2 regions of the Alteromonas pelagimontana genome follow, and region 1 is predicted to be linked to the other one. Evidence: predicted binding sites of a transcription regulator. Region 1 holds the regulator's gene; the other holds the start of a gene.
What was found. Region 1 encodes NrdR, which represses ribonucleotide reductase genes. Its sites were predicted from a motif close to AAACACNANATNTNGTGTTT; they were not measured.
Positions count from the first base shown of each region.

Region 2: a site for NrdR is predicted at 9,790-9,809, ahead of nrdA (class 1a ribonucleoside-diphosphate reductase subunit alpha). Genes of this name have one in related genera too.

Region 1 covers NZ_CP052766.1:3,575,318-3,587,073, reverse strand. Annotated here, with positions in the region: gene ribBA (bifunctional 3,4-dihydroxy-2-butanone-4-phosphate synthase/GTP cyclohydrolase II) at 1-901, opposite strand, end outside; gene CA267_RS15800 (riboflavin synthase) at 929-1,591, opposite strand; gene ribD (bifunctional diaminohydroxyphosphoribosylaminopyrimidine deaminase/5-amino-6-(5-phosphoribosylamino)uracil reductase RibD) at 1,619-2,743, opposite strand; gene nrdR (transcriptional regulator NrdR) at 2,752-3,201, opposite strand; gene glyA (serine hydroxymethyltransferase) at 3,259-4,515, opposite strand; gene lpxD (UDP-3-O-(3-hydroxymyristoyl)glucosamine N-acyltransferase) at 4,661-5,686, opposite strand; gene ettA (energy-dependent translational throttle protein EttA) at 5,885-7,552, shown strand; gene CA267_RS15770 (PilZ domain-containing protein) at 7,668-8,090, shown strand; gene radA (DNA repair protein RadA) at 8,057-9,421, opposite strand; gene CA267_RS15760 (PilZ domain-containing protein) at 9,641-11,756, shown strand, end outside.
Region 2 covers NZ_CP052766.1:70,626-82,381, reverse strand. Annotated here, with positions in the region: gene CA267_RS00400 (DUF305 domain-containing protein) at 20-469, shown strand; gene CA267_RS00395 (hypothetical protein) at 471-1,004, shown strand; gene CA267_RS00390 (hypothetical protein) at 1,361-2,212, opposite strand; gene CA267_RS00385 (N-formylglutamate amidohydrolase) at 2,709-3,539, shown strand; gene CA267_RS00380 (tyrosine/phenylalanine carboxypeptidase domain-containing protein) at 3,530-4,708, shown strand; gene CA267_RS00375 (ATP-grasp domain-containing protein) at 4,705-5,751, shown strand; gene yfaE (class I ribonucleotide reductase maintenance protein YfaE) at 5,770-6,042, opposite strand; gene nrdB (class Ia ribonucleoside-diphosphate reductase subunit beta) at 6,058-7,188, opposite strand; gene nrdA (class 1a ribonucleoside-diphosphate reductase subunit alpha) at 7,245-9,566, opposite strand; gene ubiG (bifunctional 2-polyprenyl-6-hydroxyphenol methylase/3-demethylubiquinol 3-O-methyltransferase UbiG) at 10,016-10,717, opposite strand; gene gyrA (DNA topoisomerase (ATP-hydrolyzing) subunit A) at 11,017-11,756, shown strand, end outside.

The sequences.
Region 1 (11,756 bases):
GACTTTCAAGATGTTCCTCTTTCCCAAGAAGCACCAGTACGCCTCCTTCCTGAGCAATACGCTGCATGGCTTCGGGTAACGTCATTGAACGATTTATTGAACGGGTGGAACCGAGCAAATCGCTTAAAGTATTATGAAGATGGACACGCACCAGCGTAGGCTCGTTTTCAGAAATATCGCCTTTCTTAAGCGCAAAATGAATTTGGTTATCGATAATGTCTTTGTAGGTATGTAGTTCGAATTCGCCGTATTCTGTCGGTAGCTGACACTGAGCCACTTTTTCGATCGTGGTTTCGTTAAGATTTCGATATTCAATTAAATCAGCAATAGTACCTATCTTTAAATTGTGCTTTTTCGCAAAGTCTTCCAATTCCGGTCGGCGCGCCATAGAACCATCGTCTTTAAGCACCTCCACGATGGCTGCGGCAGGTTCACATCCTGCTAAGCGTGCCAGATCCACACCCGCTTCGGTATGACCAGCACGATTCAGGACGCCACCTTCTTTAGCAATGAGAGGAAAAATGTGGCCGGGTTGCACTATATCCGAGGCTTTTGCGTTTGCCCCCACAGCGGCCAATATAGTAGTGGCTCTGTCGGCTGCGGAAATTCCCGTCGTTACATTACGGGCAGCTTCAATGGAAACGGTAAAATTAGTAGAAAACTGCGCGCCGTTTTTATCCACCATTAAAGGCAAATTAAGACGCTTACAACGCTCTTGTGTCATTGGCAGGCAAATGAGCCCTCTTGCATGGGTAGCCATAAAATTTATAGCTTCGGGTGTCACATGCTCTGCTGCCATGATCAAATCACCCTCGTTTTCCCGATCTTCATCATCCATCAAGATAACCATTTTTCCCTGACGGATGTCTTCAATTATTTCTGCAGTTGTATTAAATGCCATAGTGTTTGCTTATGTAGGGTATTGTTATCATTTTCGTAAAAAACCATTTTCTGCTAAAAAAGCCATATCTATTGAACTGGCTTGAGGTCTGGCTGCCTTGTCCCCCATCATCAGACGTTCTAGATATCGCGCGATTACGTCGACTTCAAGATTCACTTTACTCCCTGATTTATACGTGCCTATGACTGTTTCCTGTAACGTGTGAGGGATTATCCAGAGCATAAACTCGGCGCCATTTACATCGTTCACCGTTAAGCTGACACCATCAACGGTGATACTGCCTTTATGAGCAATATATTTGGCTAAATCACTGGGGGCTTCAACCCAGATTTCTACATAATTGTTACGGTGGATCACGTTGCTGACATTGCCTACACCATCAACATGGCCGGAAACAATGTGGCCACCAAAACGGTCCGTGGGCCGCATAGCTTTTTCTAAATTTACCTTCGAACCTGATTGATATTGTGCAAAGGCGGTATGTTTGATGGTCTCAGCCGAGACATCGGCGCAGTAATAATCCTTGCCAAATTCCACTACGGTCAGGCAAACGCCATTGGTCGCTATACTATCGCCCAAAGCAACATCGGCCATATCCAGCTTTCCACAAGATACCGTAAGACGAATATTCTCGCCCCGCCTGTCTAAACGACTGATACTTCCCAGCGCCTGTATTATTCCAGTAAACATAACTATTTTAGTACCGTAAGCTGTCTGCTACCTAACGCGGTAGGTCATTTTAATATCATTGCCGAGCTGGCGACTATCCAGCAACTGCATTTGAAAAGTTTCATCAAGTGAAGTGAACGCAGGCAGGGCGAGCATAGATTTACCTTCGCTACCTAATAGCTTAGGCGCTTGATAAACAATAAGTTCATCGACCTCGCCAGCCTGAAACAACGCGCCACTCAGTCCTGGTCCCGCCTCAACCCAAACTTCATTTAACTGCCGTTCCCCTAGCGCCTGCATTAGCGCGTTTACATCAATGTGACGGTTTTTTCTTGGTAACACCAAATCAGATAATCTGGCTGAGTCATGTATACAGGTCGCAACAATAGTGGGAAAGCCGTCGTGAAAAAGTCGCAGGTCAGGCGGCAAAGATAAATTACTATCGACAACGATGCGTAGTGGCTGGCGGATTTCGGCAAGGGGATAATGATCTAGCGCCGCTTGCCCGGGCCTGACTAACAAACTCGGGTTATCTGCTTTTGCGGTGCCAGAACCCGTTAATACCGCGCAACTGGCAGCTCGGTGACGCTGCACATCCTGACGTGCTTCCGGCCCGGTTATCCACTGGCTCACGCCGTTTGCTAATGCAATTTTACCATCAATGCTGGCAGCTACTTTAACAGTAACAAAAGGCTTTCCGGTCACCATTCTTTTAATAAAACCGCGATTGAGGGTAGCCGCCTCAGCGGCAAGTATACCTGAAGTCACCTCAATACCTGCCGCTTGTAATTTCTCTATACCCCGCCCGCTTACACGGGGGTTAGGATCAGTCATTGCCACAACCACCCGCTTTACGCCTGCCTTAATTAGGGCTTCAGCACAGGGAGGAGTGCGACCAAAATGACTACAGGGTTCGAGTGTGACGTAGGCAGTGGCACCTTTTGCTGATGCGCCGGCTTCCTGCAACGCGTGGACCTCGGCATGCGGCGTACCCGCTCGAAGATGGAAACCTGTCCCGCATTTATTTCCATTGCTATCAATGATTACACAGCCAACGGCGGGGTTTGGAGAAGTGGTATAGTGTCCTTTACGGGCGAGCTTAATGGCTTCTGCCATCCACAAATAATCGGTTTGAACGGCGTTAGTATTCTGAGGAATTTCGCTAGTTTTCATAGAAAGCATCAATCCCCTAACCGGGCGATTTCTTCACCAAATTCACGAATATCTTCAAACGAGCGATAAACTGAAGCAAACCGCACATACGCGACTTTATCCAGCTCTTTCAGTGCGCTCATTATCAGATTTCCCAGAAACTGGCTCGATACTTCACGTTCACCAGTAGCCCGTAACTTCGACTTTAAAGAAAGCACACATTGCTCGACTTTTTCGGTACTCACCGGACGTTTTTCCAACGCGCGCTGCAAACCTGCTCGCAGTTTCTCCTCATTGAAAGGTTCGCGCGAACCGTCTCGCTTGATAACACGAGGCATAACCAGTTCAGCGCTTTCAAAGGTGGTAAAACGCTCATGGCACATCACACATTCACGACGACGACGTACCTGATGCCCTTCCGCAACCAAGCGAGAGTCGATAACTTTCGTTTCCTGAGCTGAGCAAAATGGGCAAAACATGGCACGTCCTCGATGGGCGTTGTTCTTATAAAGCAGTGCACAACGCCAATTAGCTATTTAGCCGTAAACAGGGAACTTCTCGCACAGCGCGACAACTTCACTGCGCACCCGATCGACAACACTTTCATCGCCAAGATTATCAAGTATGTCGCTAATCCAGTTGGCCACTTGTTTCGCTTCGTCTTCTTTGAAGCCACGACGGGTGATAGCCGGACTACCAATACGTAAGCCACTAGTGACAAAAGGTGAGCGTGGATCGTTAGGAACAGAGTTTTTATTCACCGTAATATTGGCTCGACCCAGTGCGGCATCAGCGTCTTTACCAGTGATATCTTTGTCAATCAGGTCCAACAGGAACAAATGATTTTCAGTACCACCGGAAACAATCTTATAGCCACGGTCCTGCATAACAGCAACCATAGCCTTGGCATTTTTTACCACTTGTTGCTGGTACTCTTTGAACTCGGGCTGTAGCGCTTCTTTAAACGCCACGGCTTTTGCAGCAATAACATGACACAGCGGACCGCCCTGATTGCCGGGAAAGACAGAACTGTTCAGTTTTTTATAAATCGTTTCGTCACCGCAGGATGATAAAATCAAACCGCTGCGAGGACCTGCTAACGTTTTATGCGTGGTAGTGGTCACAACGTGTGCGTGGGGTAAAGGATTCGGATAGACGCCAGCCGCAATCAAACCAGCAACATGAGCCATATCTACCAGCAGATAAGCCCCAACTGAATCAGCAATTTCGCGGAACCGCTGCCAATCCACTATGCCTGAATACGCAGAAAAACCGCCGATAATCATTTTAGGCTTATGCTCTTCAGCGAGCGCTGCAACCTGATCGTAATCAATTTCACCGGTTTCGTCGTTTAAACCATACTGAACTGCATTATAGGTTTTACCAGAAAAGTTAACATGCGAGCCATGAGTTAAATGACCACCTTCAGACAAGCTCATGCCTAACACAGTATCACCCGCCTCAAGCAACGCCATAAAAGCTGCGGCGTTGGCTTGAGAACCTGAGTGAGGCTGCACATTCGCGAAATCAGCGCCGAACAATTGCTTAGCGCGGTCGATGGCTAATTGTTCAACCACATCGACATTCTCACAACCGCCGTAATAACGTTTGCCCGGATAACCTTCGGCATACTTGTTGGTTAACTGGGTGCCCTGCGCTTCCATCACTCGTGGACTACAGTAGTTTTCTGAGGCAATCAGTTCAATATGATGTTCTTGACGCTCATTCTCTTTAGCAATGGCTTGTGCTAATTCAGGATCGAAATCCGCAATTGTCATTTCACGAGAAAACATGAAGGCTCCTTATTACAGCGATTTGAGGTGGCATTAAAATGAACGCTTATTCTAGTCATTTTAAACAGCATGTATACTGCTTTATGGTCGATTTGTCTGTCTCAGCCATGTAACACTTCGTTTGCAGCACTTTACCAAACGGCGACTATTGCTTTTCCAGCGCCTTTACACGCTCAAATAATGTATCAATTTGACGTAGCCGTACGGTGTTTTTACGCCAGTCACGGTTTTTCATTGCTGGCTGACCTGATGAATATAAACCCGGTTCAGTAATATCCTGAACAATCATGGTATAGCCGGTAACCTGCACGTTATCACAAATGCTGATATGGCCGTTTATTCCCACACCGCCACCGATAATGACATGTTTGCCAATATGCACACTCCCTGCAATCCCTGTTGCGCCACAAATGCAGGAATGGTCTTCAATAATGCAATTGTGCCCAACCTGAACCTGATTATCGATGATGACATTTTTGCCAATCAAGGTATCTTCCATAGCTCCCCGATCAATACTGCTTAAGGCACCGATTTGACTGTCATCACCAATCTGTACCGACCCGGTCTGGGGAATCGGTAGCCAGGTCCCGCTGTCATTCGCATAGCCAAAACCTGCGGCACCAATGACCGTCTGGCTATGTATTGTCACCCGTTTACCGATAACCACATCGTGATAGATAGTCACACTCGGGTAAATTACCGTATTTTCGCCGATTCTTGCGCCTTTACGAATGATGGCATTTGCGCCGATTACGACGTTGTCGCCCAGCACAACATTGTCTTCAATAATAACATGATGCCCTAGTGAAACATTGGCACCCACCGCCGCTGAAGCCGCCACAATTGCCGAATCTGCCACGCCAGTTGTTACCGCTGGCGTGGTATCGAAAAGCTGAGCGATACGAGCAAAAGCGGCGTGGGGATTTTTATGGACAAGTGCAGGGACCGGACAGTCTCCCTTCATACTTTCATGCAAAATGACTGCGCCAGCCTTCGTTCGGGCTAACTGGGGTTTGTATTTGGTATTGGTTAAAAAGGATATCTGGTGTGACTGGGATTGCGCGAGCGTACCAACTGCTGAGATCTGTGCGTCGCCGTTTCCTGATACTTCACCGCCTGCATGCGCCGCTAGCTCCGATAAGGTGTAAACACGTTTGTTAAATGCGGTCATTGATACATCCTCTAAAATTTATCCTAATCCTATGCTACTGTAAATTTTCAGATACTTCCTCATCCGCCATTAAAAAACTGGCCTTATTACACGCCACTGGTTACTTTTACATCAGTTACCGATGAATCCACGCAGGTTCACTGGAATACGCTGCTATAAAACGATTACAATAGCCCTTTCTTTGGGCAAGGATTCAGCATGTCACAATACGTTTATTCTATGCATCGGGTGGGCAAAATTGTCCCGCCTAATCGTCAAATTTTAAAAGACATTTCGTTAAGTTTTTTCCCTGGTGCAAAAATTGGTGTGCTGGGTCTCAATGGTGCGGGTAAATCTACCCTGCTTCGCATTATGGCCGGTATTGATACCGACATTGAAGGCGAAGCCCGTCCTCAGCCGGGTTTGAAAATCGGCTACCTGCCGCAAGAACCCCATCTGGATGAAACCAAAGATGTGCGCGGCAACATTGAAGAAGCAGTGGCCGATGTCACCCATGCGCTCAAACGGATTGACGAAGTTTATGCGGCCTATGCAGATCCAGATGCCGATTTTGATGCCCTGGCAAAAGAGCAAGGCGAACTGGAAGCAATAATCCAGGCAAAAGATGGTCACAACCTGGAAAACTCATTGGAGCGCGCCGCTGATGCATTACGTCTGCCTCCTTGGGATGCCGATGTCAGCAAATTGTCCGGTGGCGAACGCCGCAGAGTAGCGCTTTGTCGTCTGTTACTCGAAAAGCCTGACATGCTATTGCTGGATGAACCTACCAACCACCTCGACGCTGAATCGGTGGCGTGGCTCGAACGCTTTTTGCACGACTATGAGGGCACTGTGGTAGCCATTACTCACGACCGTTACTTTTTAGATAATGTTGCGGGCTGGATTTTGGAACTGGACCGCGGACAAGGCATTCCATGGGAAGGTAATTACTCTTCATGGTTGGAGCAAAAAGAAAACCGTTTGCAGCAGGAAGAACGGACTGAAAGTGCTCGCCAGAAGTCAATGAAGCAGGAATTGGAATGGGTGCGATCAAATCCCAAAGGCAGACACGCGAAAAGTAAAGCGAGGATGGCTCGGTTTGAGGAAATGTCTACGACAGATTACCAAAAGCGTAATGAAACGAACGAACTTTTCATTCCTCCCGGGGAGCGTCTGGGCGATAAAGTTATTGACGTTAGCGGGCTGAAAAAGTCCTACGGCGATCGGGTACTGATCGACGACATGACATTTTCTGTTCCTAAAGGCGCGATAGTGGGCATTGTCGGTCCAAACGGTGCCGGTAAATCAACGCTGTTTCGTATGCTGACAGGCCAGGAACAAGCGGACGCGGGCACAATTGATATTGGCGAAACGGTTCGCATTGCCAGTGTTGAACAGTTCCGCGATCATATGAATGAAAAAAATACGGTATGGAAGGAAATTTCGAACGATCAGGACATTATCCGCATTGGTAATTTTGAAATTAACAGCCGCGCGTATTGTAGCCGCTTTAACTTCAAGGGCAATGACCAGCAAAAATTTATCAAGGATTTATCCGGCGGAGAACGTAACCGAGTACATCTGGCGAAGCTGTTAAAAGCAGGTGGAAATGTGCTGTTACTCGATGAGCCAACCAATGATTTGGACGTGGAAACCTTGCGGGCGCTGGAAAATTCACTGCTCGAGTTTCCGGGTTGCGCTATGGTGATTTCCCATGACCGTTGGTTTTTGGACCGCGTCGCAACGCATATTATGGATTATCGTGATGAAGGGAGTATTAATTTCTTCGAAGGTAATTATACTGATTACGAAGAATGGCTGAAAGGCACTTATGGCCAGGCTGCAGTAGAGCCACACCGCCTCAAATACAAACGCATGACCAAATAAACATAGCTGAAGCCGGATTATTATCCGGCTTTTTTACACCAGCTCAACAACAGCTGTTGACCTGAACCTACTCTATGCACTAATAATGGTAGCGAATTTTTAGGAGAGTATCAGCATGACAGACAAGCGCATGTTTCAGCGTGTTGCAATTGGTGTGGCGGGAAAATTAAGCCATCAACAAGCTAGTATTAATGTAACCGTTGTAGATTTATCTCTCCAGGGACTGCGGATCAGTGCAGACGAAAAAGCTTTAGAAACGCTCCCATTCGACAGCCACGATCCCTACACCATCACGTTCCAAGCGAACGGTGACAGCCCGGAAATTGTGGCGCATTTACAACAACTATATCGGCAAACCGACACTCGGCGTTCCGATATCATCATGGGATGTAAAGTTGATCATATTGATGTGGAGAGCCTGGCGGCGCTACGCAGGCTCATCCAACTTAACAGCCGCCACGAAGATGTGAGCGAAAAAGATCTCAACGCGTTTATTGAAGCAATTTACGGTAAAGCGTCAAGTGCATCAGAAAGCTGAGAAACCGGTACAACCTGCAAACCGGGGATGGGTTGTTTGGGCGCATTGGCTTTTGGTACAATCGCACGCTTAAAACCGTGTTTGGCAGCTTCGGTAATGCGTTCGGAGCCATTTGGCACAGGCCTGATTTCGCCGGCCAGACCCACTTCACCAAATACTATTAAATCTCTGGGCAGTGCGCGGTTGCGGAAGCTGGAAATCATGGCTAAAAGCAGAGCAAGATCAGCGCTGGTTTCTGCCACTTTTACACCGCCTACCACGTTAACGAAGACATCCTGATCATTCATTTGCACGTTTCCATGACGATGCAACACTGCCAATAGCATGGCCAGGCGGTTTGCATCTGTGCCGACAGCTACCCGCCGCGGATTAGCCATTTGTGAGTAATCCACCAGCGCCTGAATCTCTACCAACAGCGGCCGGGTGCCTTCCCAAATCACCATTACGCTGGAGCCTGGCGCTTCTTTTTCGCCACGACTTAAAAAAATAGCTGAAGGATTATTTACTTCCTTCAGGCCTTTTTCTGTCATACCGAATACGCCCAGTTCATTCACCGCCCCAAAGCGATTTTTCTGGCTACGCAATGTGCGATAACGACTGTCGCTTTCGCCTTCCAACATCATAGAGCAGTCAATGCAATGTTCCAGCACTTTAGGTCCAGCAAGATTGCCATCTTTTGTCACATGCCCCACCAGAAACATGGCGATATGATTCTGCTTTGCAAAGCGGGTAAGATAGGCCGCGCTTTCCCGTACCTGAGAAACGCTGCCGGGCGCCGACTGTACGTCAGCAATGTGCATTACCTGGATAGAGTCAATTACCATAATCTTTGGCTTTCGCTCTAATGCCAGCTGGCAAATAGTTTCTACGTTTGTCTCTGCAAGCATCAGTAGCTTGTCATCAGGTAAACCGAGGCGATTCGCCCGCATCGCCACCTGTTGTAAAGACTCCTCCCCGGTAACATACAAAGCGGTGTAATTTTTCGCTAAATTGCACATTACCTGAAGAAGCAAAGTACTTTTACCTGCACCTGGGGAACCGCCTATCAGCAAAGCGGAACCAGGTACAATTCCACCCCCTAACACTCTGTCGAGCTCTTTAAAACCAGAAGAAAAACGCGGAAGTGCGGCTAAATCAATGGTATTTAACGGCTCTATTTTTGCCTGTGTCTGCCCTGCGTAGCCTGAATGGGCTGCCTTTGCTGCGGAGGCTGGACTTACCACAAACTCAGAAATGGTATTCCAGGCTTTACATTCACTGCACTGACCTTGCCAGCGCGGAAACTCTGCACCACACTCTGTACACACGTAAGCGGTTTTGCGTTTTGCCATAAAAATATTTTCACCACAAATGATTAGAGGTATTCTACACCGATAACTGGGGTCTCGCATGCTGAGCTTAGAAACAGATCGCAAAAGCAATTCTTATCCAGATATTGCCTTAACTGCCGATATCAGTTTACCCTCTTCATATAATAACAAAAGTTGTAATACAAGCCCATGAGTCAGGATCTGCAGCAGTACAGCGAAATCATAAAGCAGTTAAAATCAATGATTAACGAACCTGAGTTTAATCAGGTGTTGGTGCAGTTGACTCGAGATATTCCCCGTGAAAAACGCTTTTTGATTAAAATGGAACTTAAACGGCTGGCTCGCCCCTGTATGCGTTCCATCGACCTTCGTGGTCAGGTTGATGGTGAGTGTCGCCTTTATGAGCATGCTGGCATTCCCCACTATCTTGACGATATTGCCATTGAAGTTTTCGAGCAGCAATTGCGTATTTTTGGCCATTTTTGTTTCGGCGTATACGAAGCTGTATTGGAAACGGAAAATAACTTTCGTGTCATGCGCGACAAAGCTGCAGCAGAGGCGGCTCAAGCGCAGCGCAAAGCTGAAGAAGACGTCACTGGCAGAGCGCTTAACGGCTACAATGTACCTGTAGTCAATTTGTTTTCTTATTCCATTCGCGAGCACGAGCGAATGAATTTTGCTGTAGCCGTTGAAGTTTTTAACGAAAATCGTGTCAGCATTCGTGGCAACAGCGTCGATATCTCCATCGAAGGGATGAAGATAAAAGTCGGTAAAGAAGCGCTGTTTAAGCCTGGCGAAAAGCTGTCGGTGTATTTTCGAGGGCTGGAAGATGAATTCGCGATGGATAAGCGACACGGCATTGCTTATCACGTTATGAAGATCTCGCGCTTACCCGACGCGCAGCACCTGATGCTGCGCCGGGCAAAAGAATTTCCTAATGCCGCATTTGATCAGTTTCTTGAAAATTTTATCCATGGCAATAAGCGTCGATATAAAGTCAACATATCCAATACCATCGACGCCATCAGAAATAAGATGCTTGAACAATATTTTTCTCCTCGTAGCCCTTCTCTGCCCGTTTTTGTGGATACAACTGAACAAGGTCTGATTCCTCGTTACGCCATGACAAACGAGGTAAACCGCGAGATATTGGCATATTGGAACGACGAAAATGAGGATTTGCGCCTCGGTTACCTGATCAATCCCACACGCTTGTCATGGTTAGCCGAACAATCAACAACGGCTCGGGTCACCTATGTTTACAGCTTTACCCACCTACAGAATGAAAAGATTTATTTTTACTCTGCATCCGCGCAGGAGCTTGAGCAAAAAGAGGAGCTGAAAAGTTTGTTCCTTGGTTTTGGATCGCGTAAAGCAAGCTGGCGAGTGTATAAGCTTCAAATGGCTGATATGTCACCGGATCAAGCTCATGTTCCCCTGTCTATACCTGACAGTGTAGGTGTTAAAATTAAGCGACAGAATCACCCACCATCAGCGCGTTTAATGGCAAAGCTAAAAAATCTACGCCATATCGTTCATATTACTGATATCACTTCAGAAAGCGGTCAGAGACAATATTCGAGCCAAAAATTTAGCCGAAACAATCTACCGCATTTGCGTGCGTTCGGCCACGCCAAAAACCGTATTCCTGCAGAGATAAAAGTGCATCGTGTCTGTTTTCAGGATAAACGTCTGGAGACTCGCTATCTGCTACGGTCAAATATTGTTGTAAAAAGAAACGGTGCAGCGCCGGCGTTGAGTGGCGTTAGCGAAGATATTTCGGTACATGGATTACGGATAGAATTAGCTCAGGAGTTTCTTGGCGAACTGGACACTCAGGTAGAGGTGGCTTTCCCTAAGTTGCAGGAAATCACCCGCACACATAATGTGATGGAGCTGAAATATCGCGTTATTCATCACAACGTGGAGCGTAATATCCTTCATTTAAAAGCGATGGAAGGTGAGGAAGGTAAAAGCGCCAGAGCCTTTTTTGATGATCTCATTAAACAAAATCGCTCTTCGCTGAAAACCTATCCGGAAGAAGAAGAAATTCCCGGAATTGGCCATGCGCTCCGCTGTATTAACGCGCGCAATGTGCCGTCCATGGCTTTTGTGCTCGCCAAAGAAAATACTCGTTATGTTCCCCAGGGCGGAATTATTAGCGAATTTGACAATAATCTGAACCGCCTTGCTACCCATTTTTCAGAAAAGGGAAATCTAAACGTAGAATTTATGTTTAGAGATAGAAAAATGACTGATGCTTTTGTCCAACGGGGTATTAAACAGGTTAAAGCGGATAACAATGTGTTAAGAGAGGAATTATTTATAGCCTATGATCCCTCTCAAAAAGAAAGCA
Region 2 (11,756 bases), 810 kb from region 1:
GGAGAACTAACAGATGCACATGTCCTATTGGCGTTTTGCAGCAATGATCGCTACGTCGACGATAATCATGTTCGGCTTAATGTATCTTAACACTTACGCTTTCGAACACGTATTGTGGAGTGAAACACGAGCATGGATGGCATTATTAATGGGCGCCACTATGGCGATCGTGATGCTTAGCTTTATGCTAAATATGTATAAAAAGAAATGGATAAATATAGGAATATTCGCAGGTAGTGCTTGTGTATTTGTCCTCTGTTTATGGATAGTAAGAAGCCAGGCTACGGTGACAGATGTTGAATATATGAAAGCGATGATCCCGCATCACTCCATTGCTATTATGACCAGCGAAAGAGCACAAATAAGCGACTCCCGAGTCCGAAAACTTGCTGATGAAATTATAGCAGCGCAGCGTAGAGAAATTTCTGAAATGAAATATCTAATTCGAGATATTGAGGAGGCCCAATAAGATGTCCTCTTACATTCGCTTGATGGTAATTATTATGACGGGTACAGGAATCGCTGCATGCAGAAACCCACCGCCGGATGCCGCTCTTGGCGCAAAACAAGCCCCCAAGCCATCACCGGAAATTGTCTCGGCGCAAGCCGCAGTTGAAAGTCCTGACATTCCTACAATCGACCCTATGACTTTAGATAGCGCAGAAGTCGATAAGGTTCTTTCTAAAACCCCCAGGTGCGCCTTTTCCTATACTGCTGGCAGCTCTCCCGTGCTGGTAGTCGGAGCAAATGCTGGTAAAGTAGCTGGCGTAATTAAAGTTCATGGAAAGTTGGTTAAGCTAACCGGCATGAATAAGAATTCAAGAGCGTTGCCAGAGGGGGGCCAATTTGCTGCGCAGCCTATTACGGTTACTATTCAACCTCAGGAGGAAGTCCGCAAAGACAGATTACAGAAGCAAACACATGTTTCTGCCATAATGCACTTTGAGTTGGACCAAGGCCTAACGGTCGGATATGAAGGCTGGTGGCGCTGTAATATGAATTAAGCTGCCGGCTCTTTTCGGTTGGCGGAGCCGGCCAACTTTAGCACTATGCCAAGTTGTTTCCTTCATATCGTTTACCCTTTCACTTGCTCTTGCGTCCCTTCGGACGCGGCTTGTCAGATTTTTAGCTGCGTCAATCGCGTTCGATTCAGGCCTTCTACACCTTCACAAAAGTGGCTTGTCTAAAGCATTGGCCATTTATTTAAGGTAAGACGTCGCTACCAGTTCGCTTCGCTCGGACGGGCTCATTGGTTGAAAGGCGAGGCTTTCGAGCATGGTAACTATCCTGATAACTACGTATTTGCATATACCGTACTGCTTATAAATTTGGATATTTTCCTCACAGCTGGTCACCTAACTCAGCGCCAAGCGCGGTCAATTTCCTGCTGGGCGACAAGACCTAAAACATCCTGGTCCAGTGCTGTATCAGATCCTAGTAAAGAACGAGCCAGTTCGCGATCAGTAACGACTGTTGCCACCAAGTCTAAGGCATCTTCCAGCGACTGGCCCTTTTCGCAGTAGTGCACATGATGCTCTGCATCAACATTCTGGATAGAATTCTCCGAGAACCAGCGTTTAAATATTAATTTTGCTAATTGCTTATACCGAGGTTGGTGTCCTCCAAGAGTGACTAAAAAAAGCCTGCTCGCCGACAACTCCATCTCCGCCGATATTTTATTTAATACAGACAGCGTCTGGCTGATTTCCAATCTTGCTGCTTTCGCTAAAAGCTGACCCTCAATCACTTCAATTTGCTGCCAGTATTGATTAAAACAGTCGAATTGTGAAGCTGCTTCGTCTTTCATTTCTGTTAACAACGCTTTTGTACGGTCGCAGATTTCAAGCAGCGCTTGTTTCTCAGGCTGATCACTTTCCAGCTCGCTTTCTAGAGAGCGAAGTACCTCTTCAATTTTTAAAGTAGCAGTTTCAATGGGAGATTCGCTGAGTAAATAAAAAAATAGAACAGGAAGATGACTGACAGCTTTTATCGTGTGGTAAGCCTCGTTATTAATTAAGTGCTGCGTAACCTTGTCGCCACACTTAACGATAATTCGGTTATCCATCCGCACAATAACCTGGTAGTTACCTGCATGAATATTTTCAAGCATTTGCGTTTTACGTTTTTGATAGTATGTGTGAAAAGCAACATTAATTTCGCCTAACACTGAATTGCGCGGTTCTTCATCTGTGTTTTGTATTGAGATAGACATAGCCCGATATTGTGGGAGTGATTTAGATAATGAACGTGGTAAACGGGTAAAATGATCAGGTGAGCGGCGGAAACGCTTCAGCAGTTAATGCTCTTCGTTGCGGATAGTAGAAAGGGACTTGTTTAAAGTGCAACGTTGCCTTGATTATTAAACGACGGATGCACGCTGAATGGGTCTATGTGACTGTGAAGTTGCGCCGATCTCACACGCTAAAGCCTCATGGGTTGCTCTGTAACTTTTTCAAAATTTCGTTAATTTGTCGATAGTACGCTGCTTCTTATTGATTTTAAAGAGTTCCGAAGTCTTTAGCACAGGAAAGGTTTCGGTATGGGAAAAACTAACGGCATCCATGACTTTGTATGATATTGAAGCAAGCGATCTCCACAAATAGAGCGTGTTTTAATTCCAATCGATAACATTCTTTGCTGCGTGGCACACTTCATGCTGTCCGTTATCTCTAGATATTCACGTTACTCACGATTGCGAGGTCAAACCCATGATATCTGGTTCTAGCACTAACACATCTAGCTATTCTTCTGAGCCATACGACCGGTGGTTCATTCATCACAGCCGCGGCCCGGTTATGGCCACTGCTGTTCACGCTGGACACGCGATGCGCGAAGAGCTTCTGCCCTTCCTTGAAGCTGATGATTCAGAACGCCGCCGCGAAGAAGATCCCATGACAGACGTATGGGCAAATACTGGCGACAACGTATTCTCCTGCTATACGTCCCGGTTTGAAGTTGATCTTAATCGTGCTCGAAACAAGGCTTGCTCCACAGATCCGAACGATACCTGGGGGATGAAGGTGTGGAAGGAGTCTCCACCCGAGGAAATGATAGAGCGATCGCTTAAACAACACGACACGTTTTACGCGATGATGCGAGGATGGCTTGAGCAGATGATAGCCGAGCACGGTAAAGTACTGTTACTGGATTTACACAGCTACAATCACCGCCGGGCAGGCCCGAATAAGGCACCGGCTTCATTTCAGGATAATCCTGATATTGATTTAGGGCTTACCACATTGGATCACAAAAGGTTTGGCAATGTGGCCGATAAGTTGTCTCGCACTTTGGCTGATACACCTTGCCAGGGCCGTTATTTGGACGTTCGCGGGAACGTACGATACCCCGATGGAGGTTATTGGCCAGAGTGGGTTTTCGCAAACTACGGAAGCGATGTCTGCACGATCACGTTGGAATATAAAAAGTTTTATATGGACGAATGGCGGGCAGAGAGTTCCCTGGCGGCAATCGAAGATTTACGTACTGGTTTGAAAAAAGCAGTCGATGCAGTTCGGGAGGAAATTAAGAAATGTCGGTAAGTGAACTCCCCGCAGTAGCATCACGAATTGATAAAAAGCTGGCCGATATCGATGCTCGGGTAGACTGGCTTTATTATCTTTCCCCCTGCGACAATGACGGAATGTGGCAGCGTTTTCAGGAAAGTGATTATACCGTCAATCCCGTTATGTGGTATCCGGAGATTCCCGATAATTTTTGTGAGATTAAAGAAGCGCTACAAAATTTACCAATAGACGATGTCGAAGATCCTTCACTACACGCTCTTTTTTATGAAAAAAGGATGGAGTTGGAACTGCAGGTGGATCTCGTAATGATGCGGGAAAGCCGGGGGTTTATGGCGATTTCCGTGGAGCTGTTTGGTGAAGCCGAGCCGAGTTTAGTGCACAGTGCGCGCCAAATACTCAATGAAGTGCCGATAGTGAGCGGCCCTGCCAGTGACGCCAACTGCGCCGATATCGTCACCGCGGCCGATAAAGAAATCAATGCATATCGTGCTGAAGTTCCAGATATGGCGTCTCGGGTAGAGGTGATGGAAGATTTAAATTCCATGATGATGGTGCATCACGGGCACCTGAAAGTTGCTCAAAGTGTAAAGCTTCCCTCTGCGCGTATTTCTCCCCTTATTGCCCATGAAGTCGGCACGCATGTGGTTACGCGTTACAACGGCAGATGCCAACCTATACAACTGCTGGAGCACGGTTTGGCCCATTATGATCCGCTGCAGGAAGGATTGGGAACGCTAGCGGAATATCTCGCTGGCTATCTTCCTCCGCGCCGGCTAAGAGTGATAGCCGCACGAGTTATTGCCACTGAACTTGCTTTAAAGCGCCAATCCGTTAAAGAAATCTTTCATGAACTTCACGACGAATATCATTTACCCGCTGAAGATGCCTTTGACGTTGCAGTGAGAGCCTGCAGAGGCGGAGGTCTGACAAAAGATTCAGTGTATTTGCGAGGGTTAAGAGAACTTCTTGCCTATCTGGCTGATGGCGGGGACATTGAATTTTTATTTTTGGGTAAATTTGCCATGGGTCAGCGGATGCTGATCAAAGAGTTACTCAACCAGGGGTGGCTGCTGCCGCCAAGAATTATACCTCACCATTTGCGAGGCGAACGGGGTCGTGAACGTGTAAAACAAGTGCGTAATGTCAAACTTGAACAACTTTTCCAACTAGAGCCTATGTTATGAAAATAGCTTTTTTTATTAATGATATTCACACCGAAAAAGATAACTATACTACTATCCGTCTGGCGCGTCGGGCGGCACGTATCGGTCACGAAGTAGTTTTGGTTGGACTTAGCGATTTGATCTATGAATCAGATGAATCCATCGCTGCTATGGTAAGTCGCCCGCAAAGCAAAGATTATGAAGATGATGCACAATTGTTGGCTGAGCTACAGCATGAAGACTCAGCATTAGAGCGAGTGAATTTAACGCAGTTTGATGTAGTTTTACTAAGGTCAGATCCTGCGGACGAGGTCCTTACGCGGCCATGGGCACCCAATTCAGCGCTCTTATTTGCTCAGCTTCTGGCGAATCAGGGGGTATTGGTACTGAACGATCCAACTCATCTTACCGATGCTTCCAACAAAACTTACTTTCAAACATATCCTGAAATTGTACGCCCGAAAACAGCCATTTCCTGCAGGGTAGAAGAAATAAAAAGGGCCATTGAAAACTTTAACGGTAAAGCGGTAATTAAACCCCTGCAAGGCTCTGGAGGGCAGGGGGTGTTTATCATTAATCAGGATAGTCAGGCAAACCTTAATCAGATTATCGAAGCGACTATTCGTGATGGTTACGCCATTGTACAGGAATACTTGCCCTTGGCTGCTGATGGAGATTTACGTTTAATTACGTTAAATGGTCGTCCGCTTCAGGTTGAGGGTGTATATGCCTGCTTCCGCCGATTTAACAGCACTGGGGACGGCCGTTCTAATATATCCGCAGGAGGAAAATATGAAATGGCCACGCCTGATGAAGAAGCGTTGAAGGTTGCTGAAGCGGTAGCACCGAAGCTGATGCGAGACGGCATGTACCTTACCGGGCTGGATATTGTCGGCAACAAAATGATGGAAATTAATGTGGATACTCCTGGTGGCATAAACATGGCAGAAGATTTGACCGGAAAAGATTTCTCTGGTGCCATTATTGCCGACTTGGAGCGTAAGGTAAGATTAAAGCAGATGTACGGTCAGCAGCTAACGGTAACGGAACTGGCTGTTCTATAACATCTGTAGCAGTGGCTTCTACTGCGGAACTTTAATGACTAAGTTGCAAAGGGCGATGCAACAACAAGGCAGAATTTCGTCATCGTCAATATATGCCAGAGGATCTGTTGTGTAGGATACCTTTCCACTAAGCATCTTAGTACGACAGGCACCGCAAAAGCCCTCACGACAATGGTAGTGAACAATAATATTATTCGCTTCCAGTGATTCAAGCAGCGTTTTATCAGGTTGAGAAACAGCGCATCCCACATCGACAATATCGATGTGGAATGTTTTATCAGTTGTTTTCATTCATTTGAGGATCAGTTATAACTCAAAATCGGCAAAATCGTTATCACTGACAGAAGAGTCGATTTGTCCGACCAAATAAGAACTGATTTCGGATTCCTGCGGGGCCACCTGCACATTATCTGAATTCAGGTAGTTATTCATCCAGGGAAGCGGGTTACTTTGCACATCGAACGGAGCGTCGAAACCAATCGCAGACATGCGTTGATTGGCAATATACTCAACATACTGGCAGAGAATTTCTCTGTTCAGGCCAATCATAGAGCCATTTTTAAACAGGTAGTCCGCCCATTCTTTTTCCTGCTCGACGGCGCTGAGGAAAATTTGACGTGCCTGCTCTTTACATTCTTCCGCAATTTCCGCCATTTCGGGATCATCTTTGCCCTTCGCCCATATATTCAGAATATGCTGAGTAGAAGTGAGATGCAGGTTTTCGTCCCGCGCAATCAAACGGATGATTTTGGAATTTCCTTCCATTAACTCACGCTCTGCAAAAGCAAAAGTGCAGGCAAAAGAAACGTAAAAACGAATAGCTTCAAGCGCATTGACTGAATTCATACATAGAAACAGCTTTTTCTTCAGCTCCCGAAGATTAATAGTATGAGCTTCACCATCTACGGTATGTACGCCTTCCCCTTGGGTTTGCCAAAGCTGAGTGGCGAAAATCAAGTCGTCGTAATAACGAGAAATGTCCGAGGCACGCCGCTTAATTTCTTCGTTCACCACGATATCTTCAAAAATATCGCTAGGATCGGAAAACAGATTTCTGAGAATGTGAGTATAGGAACGCGAGTGGATGGTTTCAAAGAACGACCAGGTTTCAATCCAGGTTTCTAGTTCCGGTAGAGAAACAATAGGCAAAAACGCAATGTTTGGGCTACGTCCTTGAACTGAATCCAACAGCGTCTGATACTTCAGATTGGAAATAAAAATATGTGTTTCAGGGTCGGTAAGTTTTTGAAAATCAACCCGATCCCGAGATACATCGACTTCTTCCGGACGCCAGAAGAAGCTGATTTGTTTTTCAATCAGCTTCTCGAATATATTGTGCTTTTGCTGATCATATCGCGCAACGTTTACAGGATTGCCAAAGAACATCGGCTCTGCAAGCGGATTCACACTTTGTTGGTTAAACGTGGTGTATTTCATAACTGCCTAAATCACTTATAACGTTTATTAATGAAAGATGAGTCGCCAGGTGCGTGCTAAATTTTGCACGCACCACCTGCACAATCGTCATCTTCAGCGATTACTGCTTCTTGTGCCAGAGGCTTTTGCTGTTGCTCTTTGGCTTCCAGCGAGCTGGTATCTGAAGCGCCGTCGCGAGTGTTGTGATAATACAGCGTTTTCACACCCAATTTATAAGCAGTTAGCAAATCTTTAAGCAATAACTTCATTGGCACCTTGCCACTGTCATACTTACCAGGGTCATAGCTGGTATTCGCTGAAATAGTCTGATCAACAAATTTTTGCATAATGCCACAAAGTTGCAGATAGCCATCGTTGGAAGGAATATCCCACAACAGTTCGTACTTTTCTTTCAGCGTTTCGTATTCAGGCACAACTTGCTTTAGCACACCATCTTTACTGGACTTAATGCTGATATGTCCACGAGGTGGTTCAATACCATTGGTGGCATTAGATATCTGAGAAGAGGTTTCCGATGGCATTAACGCCGACAATGTTGAATTACGCAGGCCATGAGTTTTAATCTCTTCTCTTAACGCATCCCAATCATAGTGCAGTGGCTCATTGCAAATCGCGTCAAGATCCTTTTTATAACTGTCGATAGGTAAGATACCCTTTGAATAGGTGGTCTCATTGAACTTAGGACAGGCGCCTTTCTCTTTCGCTAAATTGTTGGATGCTTTTAACAGATAATACTGCATAGCTTCAAAAGTACGGTGAATCAAACCATTGGCGCTAAAGTCGGAATATTTCACGCCATTTTTCGCTAAATAGTAGGCAAAGTTGATAACACCGATACCCAGCGTTCGACGATTCATAGTGGCATTATAAGCTGCAGGTACAGGATAATCCTGATAATCAAGTAAACTGTCTAATGCACGCACAGCAAGATCAGAAAGTTCTTCAAACTCATCCAGCGATTTAATCGCCCCCAAGTTAAAAGCCGAAAGTGTACACAAAGCAATTTCGCCGTTTTCATCATTCACGTGCTCAAGCGGTTTGGTGGGTAACGCAATCTCCAAACACAAATTGCTCTGGCGAACTGGTGCAACTGCCGGATCGAACGGACTATGAGTATTACAGTGGTCAACGTTCTGCAGATAAATACGGCCAGTGCTGGCGCGTTCCTGCATAAACAAGCTGAACAGTTCCATAGCCTTCACTTGTTTTTTACGAATACCGTCGTCGTTTTCGTATTTTACATACAGCTCTTCAAATTTGCTCTGATCAGCAAAGAACGCATCATATAAACCAGGCACGTCAGAAGGACTAAAAAGGGTGATATATCCATCCTTCATCATGCGCTGGTACATTAGTTTGTTAAACTGCACACCGTAATCCAGGTGCCTTACCCGATTTTCTTCTACACCGCGATTGTTCTTTAACACCAACAGCGTTTCGACTTCCATGTGCCATAGCGGATAAAACAATGTTGCGGCACCGCCTCGCACGCCGCCTTGAGAACAGCTTTTAACGGCAGTTTGAAAGTACTTGTAAAAAGGTATACAACCGGTATGAAATGCTTCACCGCCGCGAATAGGGCTGCCCAGAGCGCGAATACGCCCTGCGTTTACACCAATTCCTGCGCGCTGACTCACGTATTTTACGATGGCGCTGGCAGTTGCATTGATAGAGTCCAGGCTGTCCCCGGTTTCAATTAATACACAAGAACTGAATTGGCGGGTAGGGGTACGGACCCCGGCCATAATAGGTGTGGGCAAAGAAATTTTAAAAGTGGACGTGGCGTTATAGAAACGGCGAACATATTCCAGACGAGTCGATTTTGGATAGTTCGCAAACAAACACGCAGCAACTAAAATATAGAGAAACTGGGCGCTTTCATAAATATCCCCGGTAACCCGGTTCTGAACCAGATATTTACCTTCCAGTTGCTTAACGGCTGCATAACTGAAATTCATATCCCGCCAGTGATCGATAAAAGAATCCATTTCAGCAAATTCTTCAGGCGTATAGTCTTTCAGCAGGTGGAGATCGTATTTACCTTGCTCCACCATCGACGTTACATGTTCAAATAGTGCAGGTGGTTCGAATTTGCCATAAGCTTTTTTCCGAAGATGGAAAATCGCTAAACGCGCTGCCAAATATTGGTAATCCGGCGCATCAGTAGAAATTAAATCTGCTGCTGACTTAATAAGCGTCTCATGAATTTCAGAGGTTTTGATACCATCATAAAACTGAATTTGAGCTTTGATCTCTACCTGAGAGACAGAGACATTCTTAAGTCCCTCAGCAGCCCAAGTAATAACTTTATGAATTTTATCTAACTCAATGGGCTCTTTCTCACCATGACGCTTGGTGACATATAAATTGTTATTCATTGTGCTGGCCGTTTATGTTAGCGCTTGAAGCGTGAGCTTGATGCTCGAGTTTGTTATAAATTTTCTAAGAAATGCCGATGTGGCATTAAGATCCTGTGAAAGATCGGCGCCTGTGACGAAATCGCAAACGCGTACTACCTGTATTAATCATGAATGCGAATTAATAATCTGATGAATTGTACCCATGTACGAACCACAAGATAGTGAGGTTTTAAGGCTAATGCAACCCCACATCTGGTGTTTATTCAAGCAGTCAGCCCCACTCGATTTTAAAGGTTAGTAGAGACTCACCTAACAATGAATAGCAAGTATCGACGGAATAAATTGCAAGCGTTATTTTTGATAAAAATTATCACCTAAAACAAATTATTCCAAAAAATATTTTTTTATAAAAACACGATATAGAGGGTGTAAAGATATCCCTTGACACCACATCTAGTGTTAAGAAGTTAGGGTGCGACTACGTGAAGCAAATAATTTACATCGATGTTTTTATTGGATAAGTAGAACGTGCGGCTAAACGGATTCATATGTAACCCTGTCGCATGGCGCGTCACCATTCCCGTCGCATCCACCATACCCATCAACTCTGAGGGTTTCAAAAACCGATCATGCTGATGCGTCCCTTTAGGAACCAGCTTCATTATATATTCAGCTCCCACAATCCCCATTAACCAGGATTTGATATTCCGGTTTAGGGTGGAAAAAAACACGTGGCCGCCGGGTTTTACTAATTGAGCGCAAGCACGAACTACTGACGCAGGATCGGGTACATGTTCCAGCATTTCCATACAGGTTACCACATCAAAGGTTGCTGGATGGGTATTGGCGTAAGACTCTGCTGTGGTGCAGTGATAGTCAACCGCAACGCCAGATTCAAGCCCGTGCAGACGCGCAATTTCAAGAGACGCTTCAGCCATATCAATACCTGTCACTTTGGCGCCTAATTTGGCCATAGATTCCGCAAGAATACCGCCGCCGCAACCTACATCCACTACTGCTTTATCAAATAGCCCATCGGCATGTTGCTGAATGTAATCCAGGCGTAAAGGATTGATAGCGTGAAGAGGTTTAAATTCTCCTTCGGGGTCCCACCATCTGGACGCTAACTCACCAAACTTACTGATTTCCTTTTGATCAACATTTACCATGTGTGCTTCATCTCTGGTCATTGAATGATTGCGGACATTACCCGCTAACATACCGCAATTCAGGACAAATTGGGACGAAAAAAGGCGGCAGAAAACCGATTTGTGTAAAAAATAAACATTTAATTGCACGCGCGTAAATTGGAATGATTAACTGCTACATAAATTCCTCTTCCAATGATACACTCAACGATTAATTTAATACCCCATAATAACAATGTGCGCGCCCTGGATTCTCCTTAATCGGGCTTATTTAACTTAACAGCGTACGACAAACCTAATATGAAGGGAAATAGCAGTTTATGACTGATAACGCTAAAGAAATTCTCCCCGTAAACATAGAGGAAGAGCTAAAGAACTCTTATCTCGATTACGCGATGAGCGTTATTGTTGGGCGTGCATTGCCTGATGTTCGGGATGGCTTAAAACCGGTACACAGACGTGTACTTTACGCCATGAATGAATTGAAAAATGACTTCAATAAGCCGTATAAAAAGTCGGCACGGGTAGTGGGCGACGTCATCGGTAAATATCACCCTCATGGTGATTCTGCGGTATATGACACCATTGTTCGTATGGCTCAGCCATTTTCACTTCGGTATATGCTGGTAGATGGTCAAGGCAACTTTGGTTCTGTGGATGGTGATTCTGCTGCGGCTATGCGTTATACCGAAATTCGTATGGCTAAAATTGCTCATGAATTGCTGGCTGACTTAGATAAAGAAACGGTCAACTTCGTTCCTAACTATGATGGTACTGAAAACATACCGGAAGTATTACCTACAAAGGTGCCCAACCTGTTGGTTAACGGTTCTTCAGGTATTGCCGTCGGTATGGCGACTAACATTCCGCCGCACAATCTTACTGAAGTTATTAATGGCTGTATCGCGTTAATTGAAGACCCCGATTTATCCATTGACGGCCTAATGGAACATATCCCTGGTCCAGATTTCCCTACGGCTGCGCTTATCAGTGGTAGAAAAGGTATTGATGATGCCTATCGTACCGGTCGTGGCAAAATTTACATGCGAGCCAAAGCGGA